Regions from separate parts of the Halomonas qaidamensis genome, predicted to be linked through region 1. Evidence: predicted binding sites of a transcription regulator. Region 1 holds the regulator's gene; the other holds the start of a gene.

Region 1 (3,421 bases):
GTATTTTCGCTGTGATGAGTTCTAAAAGCTCACGCTGGCTTGTGGATTTACGCAGTTGTTGGCGTGTGTCGACGTTATTCATAATAGACGCCACTTGACCTAATAATGCTAAGTGGGTGTCGTCTGCCTCTTCAGGCACCAATAGCACGAATACAAGATCGACTGGATCACCATCAATAGCATCAAAATCTACCGGCTCAGCAAGCTTTAAAAAGCCAGCGATGGGCGAGCTGCAATGAGGGCTACGTGCATGAGGAATAGCAACTCCGTTGCCTATTCCTGTGCTTCCTAGGCGTTCGCGTCCAATAAGACGGCTAAACACTTCTTGGCTGTCTAAACTTGGGATGTTTTGTGCAATGAAGGTGCTGAAAAACTCCAGCACCCTTTTTTTACTGCCCCCAGGAACGTCATAGAGAACGCGCTCTGGGGGGAGGATAGTTTCCAACGTCATTGAATTAACGCACGCCTGCGCCTTGGGCGCGAGCTTGTGCTTTTTCCTTATGTTTAACGAGTTGACGATCAATTTTGTCTGCTAGCGCATCAATGGCTGCATACATATCATTATCTAATGCTTCTGCGTGTAGGTCTGCACCGGCAGCATGCAGCGTGCAGGCAGCTTGCTGGCGCTCCTTTTCAACAGATAAGGTCACTTGTACGGTAGTAATATTGTCGTAATGGCGCTCAACGCGTTCCAGCTTTTCATTAACATAGTCACGCAAGGCGTCAGTCAGTTCTACGTGATGACCAGTGATATTTACTTGCATTGACGTGCTCCTTATCCGTCGGACTGTTCTTCGATTGTAACCCTTTTTGCGCTATTGCAAAGCCCTTAAACAGACTTTGTCTCTTTAGCGCTGTTTTATCAGCGTAAGCGGCGACGTTCGCTGGAAGAAGGAATGCCCATCGACTCGCGATATTTGGCCACTGTACGCCTCGCTACATTAATGCCTCCCTCTTCCAAAAGCGATACAAGACGGCTGTCTGAGAGAGGTTTGCCGGGCGGTTCATCTTGCACCAGTTTTTTGATTCGTGCACGGATGGCGGTGCTAGAGTGGCTGTCACCTCCGTCTTGCCCGCTCACTTGGCTGGAAAAGAAGTATTTGAGTTCAAATACGCCGCGCGGGGTATGGATATATTTCTGGGTGGTGACCCTGGAAATAGTAGATTCATGCATTTCCACAGCGTCTGCGATATCCGCTAAAATTAACGGCTTCATAGCTTCTTCGCCGTGTTCCAGAAAGCCTATCTGGCGAGCGATAATTTCTCGGCCAACACGCAGTAGCGTATCGTTTCGGCTTGAGAGGCTCTTGATTAGCCAGCGCGCTTCCTGAAGGTGCTCCTTTAAAAACTGGTTATCCTGGCTTTTGTCAGCCCGTTTGATAAGACTTGCGTAGTCAGGCTGAATACGCAGTCGTGGCAGTGCTTCTGGGTTTAGTTCCAGGTGCCAGCCTTCGTTGTCGTGGCGAACCACTAGGTCTGGCGTTACATAGCTGTCATCGGTGTCTCCAAAGGCGCTGCCTGGGCGAGGGTCAAGGCTGCGGATCAAACGAATTACATCATCTAGCTGATCATCACCCAAGCTTAAACGTCGCTTTAACAAACGCACATCATCCTTACCGAGCGCTTCAAGAAATTGACGTACTAGCCTCTTGGCAGGCATAAGCAGCGGTGTATCTTCCGGTAGTGAGGCGAGCTGCAACATTAAACATTCGCGCAGATCACGAGCAAATACGCCGGTGGGTTCAAACTGTTGAAGACGCAGTAAGGTTGTTTCAACTTCACGCTGGCTAAGCCCTTCATGACCTTGGGCCTTAAGCCCCTCGCGGATGTCATTGAGGGGCTGAGTTAGATAGCCATTAGCATCCAGAGCATCTATAAGGCTTTCTGCGATGGCATGGTCGCGAGAGGAGAAATCCGTCATGGCGAGCTGCCAAAGTAGGTGGCCATGTAAGCTTTGACCAGCGGCTTGACGTTCAAAATCAGGCCCCTCGCCGCCGCTGCTATGGTTGCCTAGATCCTGATAAGTGTCTGACCAGTCACTATCAGTGGAGAGTTCGTTAGGAATGCTGTCGGACCATTCCGTTTCCTGGGGTTCACTAACAGCCTGTTCGCCGAATTCGTCTTCCTGCTCAAGCATTGGGTTGGCATCAAGTGCTTGCTGAATTTCTTGACGAAGGTCCAATGTTGATAGCTGCAGCAGGGCAATCGCCTGCTGCAGCTGGGGTGTCATGGTCAGCTGTGTGCCGATACGCAATTGAAGAGAAGCTTTCATGACCATCTGAGAACCACTCGTTTATCAGAAAGCTCCACCCTAGTGCGAGTTATGGTTTGGTGCAAGTGCAATAAGCATGCCACAGACACAATTTTTCAGGCAGGTGGTTGTTTACAGGCGAAAATCAGCACCTAAATAAACATCTCTTACCTTTTGGTTGTTGAGAATTTCTTGTGGCGGGCCGCTAGCGATGATGTGACCGTCGCCAACAATATAGGCGATATCACAAATATCCAGCGTTTCTCGCACATTGTGGTCAGTAATCAATACGCCTATATGACGTTTTTTAAGTGCTCGGATAATTGCTTTAATGTCGCCTACTGAGATTGGATCGACGCCAGCGAACGGCTCGTCAAGCAAAATAAAGGCAGGTTCTGTTGCGAGGGAGCGAGCAATCTCAACACGTCTACGCTCTCCACCTGAAAGGCTCATACCTAAATTGTCGCGAATGTGGGTGATATGAAAATCTTCCAGTAGCGTCTCAAGACGTTGTTCGCGGGCGCTGTGATCAAGTGCTTTACGAGTCTCCAAGATTGCCATGATGTTATCGGCAACGGATAGTTTGCGAAAAATAGAGGCTTCTTGAGGCAGATAGCCAATCCCTGCCATGGCGCGCTCGTGCATAGGAGCATGCGTTAAATCAAGCCCATCAATGCCTACTTTTCCTGCATCAGACTTTACTAGGCCGACAATCATATAAAACGATGTTGTTTTGCCTGCGCCGTTAGGGCCAAGCAAACCGACGACGCTGCCTTGAGAGATCTCTAAATTTATGTCCTTAACCACGCGACGGCGTTTATAGCTTTTGGCTAAGTGATGGGCATAGAGTGTTTTTATCGGCGCCTCTTCGAATGTTGGTTTTGATGATGTGGTCTGAGGTGCTGGCTCTGCGCTATTTGTCGCCACTGGGCGCTCCCTATTGTTCTGGCTGAAGCGTCATTCGGATACGTTGTGGCTCACCGCCACTCACGTCAGAGCGGGCCTGAACCACGCCTTGGTCAATGAAATACTCTAATCGGCCGCCCTGAAAACGATCTGTTTGCTGGGTAAGTTCGGCTTGATCAATCAGTTCTACTCGGCGTTCGGCCACATGATAGATAATCCGCTTTGCCCAGCCTTCCATCGGGCTAGCCTGACCTTCGGGTTGGT
Region 2 (3,421 bases), 1.3 Mb from region 1:
GGGAAGGCGGGTAACATCGCACTCGCCAATATGAATTTGCCCGCTGCTGGCTTCTTCCAGGCCAGCAACCATACGCAGCGTGGTAGATTTGCCGCAGCCCGATGGCCCCAGCAAAATAACAAACTGCCCCGGTGTGACATCGAATGAGATGTCATCGACAGCGGTGGTCGCGCCCCAACGTTTGGAGACGCGCTCCAGGCGGATACGCGATTGGTTCATAAACCCCTTCACTCGCAATCAGTAACGACGTTTAAGAGTGCGAGGAAGGTGTTGCGGTTGTATGACGCTTATATGGCGGGGATGTGTCAACCCAAGCGTTAGGCGGTGATTTTAATGCCATAACGCTGCAGCCTGCGCACCACGCTGGATTGGCTAATCCCCAGCCGCTCAGCGATGGCATACGTGCTGGGGAGCGTTTTGCTCAATGCCTCCAGTGTGTCGCGCTCCAGCCTGGCGAGGTACTGCTTTAGGGTTTCATCCGGCGCTAAGGGTGCTGCCGATGAGGATGCTGGGATATTCGGCAGATGAGCTTGAGGCTGCTCCTTATAGGGATGGAGATTAGGTGCTTCAATTTGATCGGTAGGGCTGGATAGCCAAGCTCTCTCTAGCCAGTTTTCAAGCTCGCGAACGTTGCCTGGCCAGTCGCTTCCCATCAACGTTGACCACACTTGATTACCCAGAATTTTTTGCCGCCCGTAGCGTTGGTTAAGGCGTTCCAAGCAGGCTTCCACGAGATCGGGGATATCTTCTCGGCGGTCGCGCAAAGGGGGAAGCGTGACCGGTATGACGTTGAGACGGTAGTAAAGGTCCAGACGAAATAGCCCCGCCTCTACTTGTTTAGCTAAATTCTGATTCGTGGCGACGACTAAGCGAAAGTCCACTTTGCGTGGCCTCGTATCACCTAGCCGGGTAAGGCTTCCGTCCTGGATGACTTTTAGCAGTTTGGTTTGCATTAATAAGGGAAGCTCACCAATTTCATCCAGAAACAGCGTGCCGCCTTCCGCTTGTTCTAGTAAGCCAGCTTTTCCTTGGCGAGCCGCGCCGCTGAATGCGCCTGGCTGATAGCCAAACATCTCAGACTCAAATAAATTTTCGGGAATGGCCGCACAGTTAACCTCAATAAAGGGGCTATTACTGCGCTGACTCCAGCGGTGCAGCTGTTTGGCAAACGCGGTTTTCCCCACGCCCGACTCTCCCAGCATCAATACATTGGCATCTGAAGGTGCAACTCGCTTGAGAAGCAAGGCGACTTCACGCATAACGTGGCTTCTCGCCTGCAGGTTATCCAGCGCATCGTCCAGCGCTTGCTCTTCTGCATCGGGGGCTGCTTGGCTGCGCTTTAAGTGTTCACTAAAGCGCTTCTGGAGTAGTGCGTATTCATCTTGCAGGAGCTGTAGATCAGTTAAGTCTCTGGAACGGCTAATAACACGCTCCAACTTTCCATTCACAAAGACAGGGTAGGCTTCAGCAATCACACGGCGACCGGTGCCCGTTACCTGCATTAGTTGCGCTGGCTGTTGGGTGCGCATCACTTCTAAGGTGATGGATGGCTTCAAGATGCCTTTTTGCTGAAGCTGATAAACGCTACTGCCTAGAAGCTCTTCCCGGGGCGCGCCATAAACGGCTTCAGCGCCGGGACTGATATCAAGTACTTGGCCCTCTCCGCTGACGATAAAGAAGTGATCGTTAGCGGTTTCCACAATGGTTTTTAGCACGCACTTATCGATTTCACTCACAACGTTGTCTCTCGAATAACCTTTAATGCATGTTTGCATCGATGATGCATAGATGACTTAAGTGTACGTGATTTTAATTCATTACTGCATCGATAATGCCTGAATGCCCTATTATTAGGGCGTTCAGGGACTTGGCATGGTCTGTGCAACGTAGTCGTTAACAGTACGCACGAAAGCGCTACAACATGAACAACGCCAAGGAGATCTGTATGTCTGACTTTAATCAGCCGCTCGGGGGCAATAGCATGCCGCGCTTTGGTGGCCCTGCCACCATGATGCGTTTACCCGCTCAGGAAAGCGCTGCTGGTTTAGATGCTGCGTTTATTGGTATTCCAATGGATATTGGTACGTCTAACCGTCCTGGTACGCGTCTTGGCCCCCGCCAGATTCGTGATGAATCTCGTATGCTTCGGCCCTATAACATGGCGACCCGCGCCGCGCCGTTTGAAAGTTTACAAGTGGCTGATATAGGCGACGTGCCCATCAACACGTTTCACCTGCCCAAAAGCGTCGACATCATCACCGCCTTTTATGATGACGTGCTTAAACACAACTGCATTCCGTTAACGCTGGGTGGCGAACACACCCTGACACTGCCCATTTTACGCGCCATTGCCAAAAAGCATGGGCCGGTGGGGCTGATCCATATTGATGCCCATGCCGATGTGAACGAGCACATGTTTGGTGAGCCGATTGCCCATGGCACGCCGTTTCGCCGCGCCCAGGAAGAAGGCCTGTTAGCCCACGGCAAAGTGGTGCAAATCGGCCTTCGTGGTACCGGTTACGCCGCTGAAGATTTTGATTGGTGCCGAAATCAGGGTTTCCGCGTTGTTCCCGCTGAAGAGTGCTGGTATCGCTCGCTGGCTCCCTTGATGGAAGAAGTGCGCGAGCAGATGGGCGATGTGCCTGTTTATATCAGCTTCGATATCGATGGTTTGGATCCTTCCGTTGCGCCAGGAACGGGAACGGTAGAGATGGGCGGGCTGACCTCAGCCCAAGGGCTGGAAATTGTGCGCGGTGCGGCAGGCTTGAACATCGTCGGCTGTGACTTAGTGGAAGTATCGCCTCCTTATGATCCCAGCGGTAATACCGCATTGATGGGCGCCACACTGCTATACGAAATGCTCTGCGTGCTGCCGGGCGTAAAGCACAGTGATTAACCAAGCAAGCTAACGCTAGTTACCAAAGCGTCGGTCTAACAAGGCGCTAATTATAAGAGCTTACAGGGAAGCACTGCTTCCCCTCGGACGCCACCAGCCCACCTCTAATAATCACTTCCAATAGGTGAAAGAAATGTCTTACTCCCAAGTAAAATTGGATGACGCCGATCCATCGGCTCCAATCCATCGCGCTCATTTGCTGAAGTTTCTAATTCCATCGTTGATTGGCGTCCTTTTGTTTTTGGTGCCTTTTCAAGTAGGAGGATCGATTAATATTGGTATGGGATTGATGGCCGATGGACTGCAGTCCCTGCTTGGCTCTGCACTACCCGCCATTGCCATGCTAGTACTATGTTTATCCGTAGTGATAACACTTTACGTAAAAGTGGCGAAGCCTAACTGGGCACAACGAGGTCACTTTCACGATATGTTCGACGTAGACACTATCTGGGTAGTGATGCGCATATTAGGTGCGATTTTTGTCGTCATGACGTTTTTCCAGGTCGGCCCCGAATTTGTAACGGC

What was found. Region 1 encodes sigma-54, which starts transcription at its own class of promoters, with help from an activator protein. Its sites were predicted from a motif close to TGGCACNNNNNTTGCTNT; they were not measured.
Region 2: speB (agmatinase) is a predicted target of sigma-54. The motif match lies at 1,869-1,886, and genes of this name have one in related genera.

The regions. Positions count from the first base shown of each region.
Region 1 covers NZ_CP080627.1:2,203,145-2,206,565, reverse strand. The annotation lists gene ptsN (PTS IIA-like nitrogen regulatory protein PtsN) at 1-451, opposite strand, end outside; gene hpf (ribosome hibernation-promoting factor, HPF/YfiA family) at 456-764, opposite strand; gene K1Y77_RS10255 (RNA polymerase factor sigma-54) at 863-2,278, opposite strand; gene lptB (LPS export ABC transporter ATP-binding protein) at 2,384-3,109, opposite strand; gene lptA (lipopolysaccharide transport periplasmic protein LptA) at 3,189-3,421, opposite strand, start outside.
Region 2 covers NZ_CP080627.1:3,502,279-3,505,699, reverse strand. The annotation lists gene K1Y77_RS15785 (ABC transporter ATP-binding protein) at 1-219, opposite strand, end outside; gene K1Y77_RS15780 (sigma-54 interaction domain-containing protein) at 318-1,736, opposite strand; gene speB (agmatinase) at 1,946-2,896, shown strand; gene K1Y77_RS15770 (YjiH family protein) at 3,030-3,421, shown strand, end outside.